One region of the Gracilimonas halophila genome, then DNA from elsewhere that is predicted to be linked to it. Evidence: riboswitches for the same ligand, from Rfam matches in the RefSeq annotation. Region 1 holds a riboswitch; the other holds the start of a gene.
What was found. Region 1 has a riboswitch for S-adenosylmethionine ahead of ACFSVN_RS10510 (O-acetylhomoserine aminocarboxypropyltransferase/cysteine synthase family protein). Riboswitches for the same ligand answer to the same signal wherever they lie in the genome.
Positions count from the first base shown of each region.

Region 2: another riboswitch for S-adenosylmethionine. It lies ahead of ACFSVN_RS06795 (homocysteine S-methyltransferase family protein); the one in region 1 lies ahead of ACFSVN_RS10510 (O-acetylhomoserine aminocarboxypropyltransferase/cysteine synthase family protein).

Region 1 is NZ_JBHULI010000024.1:917,358-923,551, forward strand. It holds gene mutS (DNA mismatch repair protein MutS) at 1-430, shown strand, start outside; gene era (GTPase Era) at 467-1,357, shown strand; SAM riboswitch class I at 1,703-1,841, shown strand; gene ACFSVN_RS10510 (O-acetylhomoserine aminocarboxypropyltransferase/cysteine synthase family protein) at 1,993-3,321, shown strand; gene metX (homoserine O-acetyltransferase MetX) at 3,511-4,545, shown strand; gene ACFSVN_RS10520 (homoserine dehydrogenase family protein) at 4,553-5,641, shown strand; gene ACFSVN_RS10525 (hypothetical protein) at 5,667-6,194, opposite strand, start outside.
Region 2 is NZ_JBHULI010000024.1:96,297-102,490, reverse strand. It holds gene metH (methionine synthase) at 1-148, opposite strand, end outside; gene ACFSVN_RS06795 (homocysteine S-methyltransferase family protein) at 234-1,199, opposite strand; SAM riboswitch class I at 1,300-1,418, opposite strand; gene ACFSVN_RS06790 (hypothetical protein) at 1,663-2,172, shown strand; gene ACFSVN_RS06785 (BamA/TamA family outer membrane protein) at 2,184-3,845, opposite strand; gene ACFSVN_RS06780 (type III PLP-dependent enzyme domain-containing protein) at 4,008-5,414, shown strand; gene speB (agmatinase) at 5,407-6,194, shown strand, end outside.

The DNA of each region.
Region 1 (6,194 bases):
GTATGACCGTACCAGGAATTTCAACGTACAGGTAAAAGAACATGATGGAAAAGTGGTCTTTCTCAGAAAACTGGTTCGGGGTGGAGCTGACCACAGCTACGGAATTCAGGTTGCCGATATGGCGGGATTACCACAAGTTGTAATTGAACGTGCCAAGGAAATTCTCAAAAACCTTGAAAGCCACAGCCTCGATATCACCAACAAAAACGGTAGTATAGAGAAGGAAGCATCATCCAAAAAAGAAGCTTCGAAGAATCTTTCGGATAAAGTGGAAAAACAACCGGAGACTTCACAAATGACTATGTTCCAGACACATGTAGATCCCCGGATCGAAACCGTTCTGAATAAGCTGGAAGCTACCGATCCGAATCGAATGACTCCGATCGAGGCTCTGATGATGATCACGGAACTGAAGAAGTTAGTGGATTAGAGTAGTGTTAAAATATTGAAACTGTAAATAGTATCTATGTCTGAAACCAAACCACATAAATCCGGATACGTCGCCATCATCGGTAAACCGAATGCTGGGAAATCTACGCTGATGAATTACATTCTCGGCTCCAAGATCTCCATCACCACACACAAAGCCCAGACCACGCGACATCAGATCGTGGGAATCTTTTCAGATAATGACACACAGATCGTTTTCCTGGATACACCGGGCGTCATCTCTCCAAAGTATGAACTGCAAAAAGCCATGATGAAAACAGTGGAACGAGCTCGTTCTGATGCCGACCTTATCCTTTTCATCCACGATCCTACCGATAAACATCCCACCGATGATGTCATAAAATTAATCAGCTCTATTAACAAGCCTGTGTATCTTGTTGTGAATAAAATGGATTTTGCAGATCAGGAAAAAGCTGAACGATCAGCATCTGAAATTCAGGACAAAATGAAGATCCATTCGGTTCATTATGTTTCTGCTACCGCAGGAACAGGAGTTTCCGAATTGATGGAGAAAATTCGATCCGGATTGTTGCCCGGCCCACCCTTCTACCCCAAGGAAGACCTCAGTGAACACCCTGTTCGGTTCTTTGTTTCGGAACTGGTACGTGAGCAGATCTTCCTTCAATTTCACCAAGAAATACCCTACTCATGTACGGTGGAAGTGGTTTCTTATGATGCCGATGTGGACATCGACCGTATTCATGCCGATATCATTGTGAATCAAAAATCTCAGAAAGGCATGCTGATCGGGAAAGGTGGTTCGGCTATTAAAGAATTAGGAATTCAGGCCCGGGAATCCATCGAAGAGTTCATTGGTAAGCAGGTTTATTTGGAACTACACGTGAAAGTAAGAGAGAAATGGAGAGAGAAAGAAGGATGGGTGCGGAATTTGGGCTATGGGAAGTAATTGAATCTAGTGGAGACGCGCTGGTGCTCTGAAGAATCCAGCATAAGTCTTCTGATTCTTTCACTTTTTATCAAAGTAAGATCAATCAAATCAACATTCTTAGAATCTTTTAAAAAATTACTTGCACCATCCAAAATCTCCACGTAGTTTTTAAGCAATGAAATTATTCCGAAAAAATATCACGAACCCCTCTGCAATGATTATGTGTTGCATGTATATGTGTTACGCACAGACATAAGGGCTATGGTATAAATATACGATCTTAGACAAAGCCCTCTTGATTATTACCCAAAAGGGCTTTTTTATTGGAATTTAATTTCAATTGTTCTTTAACATACTGTTGCATTCTCATTACGAAAGGTGGAGGGATCAGGTCCTGTGAAGCCTTGGCAACCGTTTCCCGCATATAAATATTTATGTGCAGGATAAAAGGTGCCACATCCTGTCTGTTACATAAATTTTTATGTGATGGAAAAGATGAGTTCGATAAGACCCGGTTTTTATAAGAAAAGCCTCTTTCGGATTCATCTCTGAAAGAGGCTTTTTTTGTTCGCTCAATTGAAGTTTCGCAGAGGAGGATCATCAGTTCAAATTCAAAACAAGCAATAATAATTACTTATAAAAAACCAATTATCATGAGCAACGAAAAAGAAAACCGAGACTTCAAATTTGAAACCCTGCAATTACACGCAGGACAGGAACCAGATTCCGCAACCGGATCACGGGCAGTTCCCATCTACCAAACCACTTCTTATAACTTCGATAATACGGAGCACGCCGCCAACCTTTTTGCGCTTCGCGAATTTGGAAATATCTATACACGGATCATGAATCCCACCAACGATGTTTTTGAAAAAAGACTGGCTGCCCTTGAAGGTGGAACTGCCGCACTTGCTACCGCATCAGGACAAGCGGCACAATTTTTAGCCATCACCAATCTCGCTGATGCCGGTGATAACATTGTTTCTACTCAAAACCTTTATGGAGGAACCTACAATCAATTCAAAGTTTCCCTTCCCCGTTTAGGCATTGATGTGAAATTTGCAGAAGAGGATACAGTGGAAGCTTTTGAAAAACATATAGACAAAAATACTAAAGCTCTCTATGTGGAATCTATAGGAAACCCACGTGGTAATATTGCCGATTTCGAAGGGCTTTCCGAGCTTGGGAAAAAGCATGGAATTGCCCTTGTGGTAGATAATACTTTTGGAGCAGGAGGCGCATTAGTACAGCCTCTAAAACACGGAGCGAATGTAGTTACAGCCTCTGCTACAAAATGGATCGGTGGGCACGGGACTTCTATTGGTGGGGTGATCGTTGATGGAGGAAATTTCAATTGGGGTAATGGGAAATATCCGGGATTCAGTGAGCCATCCCCTTCCTACCACGGCCTTAATTTCTGGGAAGTATTTGGGGAAGACGGTCCGTTTGGTAACATCGCGTTTGCCATACGGGCACGGGTTGAAGGACTTCGTGACTTTGGACCATCTCAATCGCCGTTCAACAGCTTCCTGCTGCTTCAGGGATTAGAGACTCTTTCCCTGCGGGTTGAACGACACAATGAAAACGCCCTCAAATTGGCTGACTGGCTGAAAGATCATGACGCAATTGAATGGATCAATTTCACCGGACTTCCCGAACATGATTATCACGAACGAGCCAAAAAGTATCTGAAAGAAGATCACTTTGGTTCTGTTTTCACCTTTGGTGTGAAAGGTGGATACGATGCCGCACGTGAGTTCATCGAAAATGTAGAGCTATCGAGTCACCTCGCCAATGTAGGAGATGCTAAGACGCTGGTCATTCATCCGGCATCCACAACACATCAGCAACTCAATGATGCAGAGCAAAAAGCAAGTGGTGTTAAAGGGGATCTGATTAGGGTCTCAGTAGGCATTGAACATATCGATGATATCATCGAGGATTTCGAAAAAGCTTTTGCCAAAATTAAAGTAACAGCATAACTCTGATTAGTACTCCATTGCGGGCGTGGTGGAAATCCATGCCCGCTTTTTATCAAACCAAACATACCTTAGGAGAACCTGCGAGCGTCCAACGGTCCTCGCAGCGTTCGGTATTTAATTTAGAGGCCTATACTCGCAACGCTCGCAGGACCTATCGGACGCTGCGAGGTTGCTTAAAAGTTGACTAATATGAACAAAGACATCAAAATCACAACACTGAATAAAAGCTGGACCACAGAATCCGGACATACTTTTTCCCAGGTAGATATCGCCTGGAAAAGCTGGGGAACTCTCAATGAAAATCGAGACAATGTGGTCCTGATTTGTCATGCCCTTACAGGTCATGCAGCTGCCAATGAATGGTTCAGTGGTTTGTTTGAAGAGGACGGTATTCTAGATCCTGAAAAGCAATTTATCTTGTGCATCAATGTACCGGGAAGTTGTTATGGCTCTACCGGGCCCACCTCCATCAACCCAGAAACAGGAAAAGCATGGCAAGCAGATTTCCCGGAGATCACCATCCGAGATATCGTCACCTTCCAGCAACTACTGTTGGATGAATGGAATATTCGGGGCATTGAACTGGCCCTTGGCGGATCTATGGGAGGAATGATCGCCCTCGAATTTACCCTTATGGATGATCGGGTCAAATCTGCTGCCCTCTTTGTGATGGGGAAATCGCATTCACCATGGGCCATTGGTATCAGTGAGGCGCAACGGATGGCCATTTACGCAGATGAAAACTGGAAAGGCGGGTTTTATGATCCTAAACATCCTCCTGTAAAAGGACTTGCTGCAGCCCGAGCCATGGCCATGATCACATACCGGGCTCCCGGGAATTATGAGCAAAAATTCGGGCGGGGTATTCATCCTGAAAAGAACATTTATCAGGTTGAATCTTACCTGAATTACCAGGGGCAAAAACTAACCGAACGGTTTGAAGCCAATACCTACGTCACGCTCTCTAAAGCAATGGATTCGCACGATGTTTCACGAGGTCGTGGCAGCTTTAAAGAAGTGCTTGAAAATCTCCATAAACCGGTATTGGTACTTGGGTTCAACAGCGACCTCCTCTACCCGATTGAAGAACAAAGAGAACTCGCCGACCTCATCCCCAACAGTCAATTTTCTGAACTAAAGTCTGTGTATGGACACGATGCTTTCTTAATAGAATTTGAAAAGCTGAATGCCGAATTGAAATCATTTTACAAATCTATCAAATAATTTAATCATGACACTCACATTAAATAAATCCAGACCTGAAACTGATCCTGAGAAGAAAAAACTCTCCCTTTTTATCGCCGGTGTTGGTGCTGTAGGCGGATCCTTGCTGAAGCAGATCACAGCCCTGAACCATCCTCTTTTTGAACTTGAGGTTATTGGTTTTTGCAACAGCAACTATCTCAGCTGGCATCCGACCTTGGAGCAGCTTGAACAAGCCAAGTCACTTAAAACGGGTGAAAAAACAGACTGGACCAAGATCTCCTACAAACTTATAAAGGATGCTCCTGAAAACCTGATTTTTGTTGATGCCACCGGAAGTGAGACTGTTGCCAGAATTTATGGTGAGCTTCTGGAAAATGGCATTCATGTAACAACGCCAAGCAAGCGGGCAAACACTTTTGAGCAGGATTATTTTGATCGTCTGGTGAAAGCCAACAATGGAGCTTCAGCTCAATACCGATTCGAAACTGCAGTAGGTGCCGGTTTGCCTGTCATAAGCACCATAAAAACTTTACTCAACAGCGGGGATGAGATCACTAAAATATCAGGAGTGGCTTCCGGAACCATGACCTTTTTATTCACTCAATTACAAAATGGAGTTTCATTCAGTGAGGCCGTTCTGAAAGCAAAAGAGGATGGTTATTCCGAGCCTGATCCACGGGATGACCTCTCCGGTGAAGACGTAGCCCGTAAATTCCTGATCCTTGCCAGAACGTGCGGGTATATTTTTGAACGAGATCAAATCCGGGTGGACACCCTGGTTCCGGAAAGTTTAACCTCATTCTCTACCGAAGAGTTTTTCCAAAAGATTCCTGAGTATGATGCTCATTGGAAAAGCCGAAACGCTCAGGCTATGGTTAACAACCGGAAATTGCGCTATTTGGGAGAATTCACCCCAAAAGGAATTTCAGTTGGAGTGGAAGAGGTAAAATCTGATTCTCCCCTGGCCAATCTTAAAGGAACAGACAACCTGTTGCAGATCTACACCAAACGCTATGCAGATTCCCCGATCGTAATTCAAGGTCCCGGTGCAGGAAGAGACGTAACCGCGGCGGGGGTTTTAGGGGATATTATTGATATTGGAGGATTGATTTAACATAAAATTAAACCTCCATTTAAATTTAATCATAAATATTCCCTGTATATGTAAAATACAAACTTGTTAATTCGGGAAATTTTTCTATTGGTACAAAAACATTATTAACCATCAGGTTTTTATCTAATATGAGTATATATGGAGTAATATTGTCTTCAATTTCCAATCCCAATTTATTTCCATTCTTACTATAAATTTCAACTTCCAAGTTCGTTAAACGTCTTAAAACTTCTATATCCTCTTGTGTCCTATATTCTGCTAATAGAACAACTTTTGAACCATAATTATTGATAAAAGAAGTAACGGGGTTTAAAATATTTTTTATCCCCTGCATACATGAAAAACAATCTAAATGTCCTAAATCAATTACATATGTATATTTATTTACTAGTAAACTTTCAAATTTTATATTTGTTCTATCATCAGAGCCAAAATTTAGAATAAGTTCATCATTTATCGTTTTTCCATTTTCATTTATTTCAAAAAACTTATTCTCTCTTACACTATTTTTTACACTATTAAGTGTATCAGCAGTGTTATTTTTCATCTTAAC
Region 2 (6,194 bases), 820 kb from region 1:
GAGCCTGATCATAATCTTTATTCTTGATGGTATTCAAGAACTTCCTTGAGCCGGTGACGTTGGTCCGCTCTCCTACATTCACAAAGTTAGAGTCTTCCGTGATGATAAGGGGTTCAAGTCCGCTAAGTGTCAGAGGTAATGACTTCATACTGTTCTTGCTACCAAAATTTTAGAATTCCAACTCATCGTCAGATAGAGGTCGGGGGTATTTTTGACTGATTGTTTTCTCAGAATCATATCAAAACTCCCTTTGCCCCTTTGCGGTTTATACTTCTTGGTTCGTAACTCCGGGCCAGTTGGGCCATTTTAGTAATGTGTGCTGGAGTTGTACCGCAACAGCCGCCGAGAATATTCACCAATTTATCTTCAAGATATTCTTCCACTTGATTTCCCATTTCATCCGGACCTTCATCATATTCTCCAAATTCATTCGGCAATCCTGCATTCGGGTAGGCGCTGATGAAGAAAGGTGATCTGTCAGATAGATTTTGCAGGTAGGGCTTAAGCTGCTTGGCTCCAAGAGCACAATTGAATCCTACGCTGAGAATGGGCGCATGGGAAACTGAGATCAAAAAAGCTTCTACAGTTTGACCTGAAAGCGTTCTCCCCGAAGCATCTGTAATGGTTCCGGAAACCATAATTGGGATTTCCTCTCTCCGTTCCTCAAACAAATTCTGAATGGCAAATAATGCAGCTTTGGCATTAAGCGTATCAAATATGGTTTCTACCAGCAGCACATCCGCCCCTCCATCCATTAAGCCTCTTGCCTGCTCTTTATACGCCTCAGCAAGCTCATCAAAGGTTACAGCCCGATAACCGGGATCCGTGACTTCCGGGGAAATGGAAGCTGTTTTGTTCGTTGGTCCCATCGAGCCGGCGACAAACCTTGGCTTAGCCGGATTTTGTTGGTTGAATTTATTCGTCGCTTTTTTAGCGATCTCTGCCGATTTTCGATTCAGCTCATACACAATATGTTCCAGGTCATAATCAGCCTGGGCGATGGATGTTCCACTGAATGTGTTCGTCTCGACAATATCAGCTCCGGCTTCCAGATATTCCTCATGAATGGACTGAATGATATCCGGGCGAGTCAGGCTAAGTAAATCGTTGTTCCCTTGAAGGTCATCAGGATGATCTTTGAACTGTTCGCCTCTGAAGTCATTTTCTTCCAGCTTATAACGCTGTATCATCGTACCCATGGCTCCATCAAGGATCAGGATTCGGTCTTGTAAAGCTTGTTTAATATTCACTCTTTCATCTTAGATTGGCTTATACAGAAAGAGCGGAGAGTGATTAGCTCGCTTATCTTTCAGCATACATAAAGTTCTATGTGTGCTGTGGGATTTGGCACCTGCCCCTTTTCAGAAGTGGTTGCCAAGACGTCATCGGGCCCATCCCTCGGTCTTTCTTTATAAGCATTCAATAAATAATTTCTTTGAATATAACGGTCTCTTAGTCGCTGAGCAACCTATTATCATGGATAAAAAAAAATCATTTGAAAGTATCAGAAACCTAAGCTTCAAAATTTCATTGACGTTTCTTGAAGTAATGCCCGGAAATTTAAGATTCCAGACCTGAATTGAGAGTGTTCCAAAACAAGGTTGTATAAATCAATTATTCAGAAGAAATTCAGATATAACAAAGAGTAAGACTCCTGCCTTCATGGAAGATCATATTGAATTCAAACGTATTCGCCCCCGCATCTTTGTGGAAACACCACTTACTGCAGATGAGATCAATCAAAGGATCCGGCAGGAGCTTCGTTCTCAAAACCGTCTTTGTGACGGGCAATCCACTAAAGGGTTCGCTACTATTTGTCCCCCTGAAGAGGAACAGCATTTCTGGTCACCACAGCTTACTATTACACTTGAAGAGACTGATGAAGGGTCTGAAATTAGAGGATTATATGGCCCTAAACCTTCCGTGTGGACCATGTTCGTGTTTTTCTATGCAACCATCGGGTTTTCCATAATGACCCTCTCCATGATCGGACTTTCTTACTGGTCATTAGGAAAATCTGCCGGATTCATTTGGTTGTTGCCAATTTTAGTGATCGTGTTTTTCACTCTTTACGCAGTAGCTTATTTTGGGCAAAAACTGGGACAGAAACAGATGACGAATCTTCATCGGTTTTTAGAGCGGTGTCTGGACAAGGAAATTGATGCGGTTTGATAAAAATCAGATCAAAGCTCCGTCCTGATACCAAAATGCACTTTTCCATTCCCTATCGATTCTTCCGGTGAAATGGCATAGGTAAACTTCAATCTTCCGATGCGGGTCTGGTAACTCAACCCAAATCCTGTGGAGAAAAGGTAGTCGGTTATTTGAAAATCATTATTCGTTTCAGTCAATAACATTGGCCGGTGATAACCTCCCGCTGCTCCAAAACCGAACAAAAAGGAATTGTTGTTCAGTAAAAAACGATATTCTATATCTCCCCAAAATAAACGAGCGGCTCGAAATTGCTGCTCAGAATATCCTCGAAATGAATTTGCACCCCCAAACCGAATCAGGTCATTGGCAGTCACTCGCTTCGATTCTAATAGAAATCCATGTAAAGAAGTCGCTATCACACTTTTTTCAAAAATAGGAATATAGTTGCGGGCTGTAAATTCAAGAAAATTCTGTGTAAAAGCTGTACTTGAATCATCCGTAATATCTTTATTTGCGATACCAAATATCAGTCGTACCGAACTGCCTTTAGTAGGTACAACATACCTATCCAGATTTGAATACTCGAAGCCCAGCCGTGCCGTACGTTTCTTACCGTCAGGCTCAATGACAGCAGGAACATTATTTCCTGAAGTTGTGTTTTGAAACCCAATTCCTCCAGTCAATTTAAAAACTGGGTTCAACCGGTAATACCCATTCAGATCAAGGTCACGGGATTGATATGTGGTATCATTTTGATAGAGTTGAAACCCGGCAGAAACTCCCACCGGAATATTTCCGATCCAGTCTTGCGAAGCTCCAACATTCAATTGGCTTGTTTCTGAACGCAACCGCTGATATTTAAGATCAAAGCCATTTCCCTGAGTGATCACATTCCATAATGAAAGCTCCACATCACCCACAACCTGACCATTTCCAGCTGCATCAGGTACATATCCGATCAATCCATCAAATTGATTCAGTGAACGCTCTTGAACGTCAAACACAATAACCGGTTCACCTTCCCGCAAAAACACCTGTCCTTCTCCCACCTCATTGAATAATTCACTGCTATTAAGATTGGTTCTTAAAAATTGCAGATAGTTTGAAGTGATAAGCTGACCGGGCTGAAACCGGGATATTTTGGAAAGATAGGCTTGTGAATTCGTCTGAATACCTAAAAAGAGAATATCCGAGGCCTCTGCTTTTTGCCCCGTTCTGAGATATACTTCAATAGCAATAGAACAGTTTTCAGGATCAGGATCAAACTTCGCGATCTCTGAGTTTGCAAATGGAAATCCATCTTCCGCCAACTCGATAAGCCTGGATTCAATCTCATTCCGTAAATATTCCTGCCTGTATCTTTGCCGGGGATTCTGAGTAACAACAGTATCTATTGCTCCAGAGTAATTCCAGTTCAGTTGTTGAAATTCGAATGCGCAGCCCCGATCAATATAAAACGTGTTTTCTTTTACAGAATCAGTGGAAGCATACAAATATCCATCGGCTGAAAGCCACTGTAACAAAATGTTTTCAGGGGATGTTGATTCACCAACAAGCTTTGTTTGAATAGAATCAGGAACAGAAATTTCTGTACCGCTATCAAATACACGAGGTGCCGAATCCTGAACCTGGGCAAAACTCAGAACCGGGATCAATAACCATATACTGACTACGCCTGCTTTTGAAAACATAGATCAAATCTACATCCTTTTTCAAACTTGTGCAGAAAAACTCAGAACTCAACAAATTACTTTTTTTAAACACAACCTATTTATCCGTTGCAATTAACTCGTATATTTATATTCTTTTCACCCCATTATCCATTTAATTACCCATGACCTCTACCCCATCTGATGAAGAATAATTATTACGAATTAATTGACCAGACTTATCATTTCCCTCAAAATGGCTTTGAACTTGCCGGCGGAACGCTACACTTTAATAACGTTGATCTCCATAAACTGATCCAGAAATACGGGACACCTTTCAAGCTTTCGTATTTGCCTAAGATTAGAGAAAAAATTCAGAAAGCACGAAAGTACTTTAATCAAGCGATCTCCGAGAATAACTACTCCGGTAAATATGAGTTTTGCTACTGCACCAAATGCTGCCACTTCAATCATGTGGTTAGAACGGCATTAAAAGAAAATGTGTCGCTGGAAACGTCCTCTTCATTCGACATCGATCTGATCGAAAACCTCTACAAGAAAGGGGTCTTTAACAAGGATAAGATCATTGTCCATAATGGTTATAAAACCGACAATTACATTAAAAAAATAGGTCGGCTTATCAATGAGGGATTCTCCAGTTCTATTTGTGTATTAGATAATATTGGGGAGCTTGATAAACTTATGGAGCTCGAGACCAAAGAGCCGATCAAGATCGGATTGCGTATATCTATTGAAGAAGAACCTCAAGCAGCTTATTACACCTCTCGACTTGGGATCAACAAGCGAGAAATATTGGATTTTGTACGAGAAAAGATCATTGGCAATGACCGTATTGAACTGGTTATGGTTCACTTTTTTGTTGATTCCGGCGTGGGTGATAATATGTATTACTGGAATGAATTTAAGAAAGCATTGGGCCAGTTCACCAAGATCAAGAAGCTGGTCCCCTCAGTCAAAAGCTTAAATATTGGCGGAGGGTTCCCCATACAGAACAGCCTTAGCTTCGATTTTGACTATGAGTATATCACCGGTGAGATCGTTAGAAATATACAGGAAGCCTGCAAAGATGATGGCGTGGAAGAACCTGACATTTACACCGAGTTTGGAAAGTATACCGTTGGTGAAAGCGGAGCCGTTATTTTTCAGGTACTGGAGCAAAAGCAACAAAATGATGCTGAACTTTGGTACCTGATCGACAATAGCCTGATGAATACCATTCCCGATGCATGGTCCATCAACGAAAAATTCATATTACTTCCTCTTAATAAATGGCAGAATCAATATAAGCGAGTAAATATAGGCGGTATAAGCTGTGACCATTCCGATTACTACAATTCTGAAGAGTTAAATCAGCAGGTGCTGCTACCAACCTACTCTAACGATGATGATGAACCCTTATATATCGGATTCTTTCATACCGGAGCTTATCAGGATTCCATCAGTGGTTATGGAGGTATCAAGCATTGCCTCATCCCTTCCCCAAAACATATTGTGGTAGATATGGATGACAATGGAAACTTTTTTGACTACGTTTATCGCGAAGAACAAACTGTTGATAACATGCTTAACATATTGGGTTACAATGACTAAATCGAATCATATATTCGCAGGAATTGAAGGTAAACACAACGAATTCGAACACGCCAATGTCCTGTTGCAATCCATTCCCTATGATGGAACCAGTACCTGGGGAAAAGGTGCTGATGAAGGTTTTGAAGCTTTCCTTGATGCCGCAGAGAACATGGAGATCTATGATATTGAAACCGAGAGTGAAGTCTATAAAAAAGGTGTGCATATCATCGATCCGATTTTAGAAGACACTTCACCTGAAGCTATGTTTGAGTCGGTATATAAAAGCACTAAAGAATTACTAAAAACCAACAAATTCCTCACTTTTTTTGGAGGGGAACATTCCATCAGTATTGGAGTGATCAAAGCTTTTTATGAAGCGCATCCGGATATCACTATTCTACAGATCGATGCCCATGCTGATCTTCGCCCTCAATACCATGGCACCCCTTATAATCACGCCTGTGCCGTTTATGATGCTTCGAAAAATGCAAACTTGGTTCAAGTTGGTATACGCAGTATGGATACCAGCGAAGTACAGTATCTGGATAAAGACAAATGTTACTTTGCAGAAGATATGTACGGCCACTCTGCCTGGATGGAAGATTCCATAGGTAAAATGACGGATAAGGTCTACATCACGCTCGACCTTGACGCATTTGACCCATCCATCATGCCGGCCACGGGAACACCTGAACCTGGCGGAATACTATGGAATCCAATGATCCAATATCTTAAAAAAGTATTTCAGCAAAAAAATGTTTTGGGCTTTGATATTGTGGAACTTGCCCCTACTAAAGG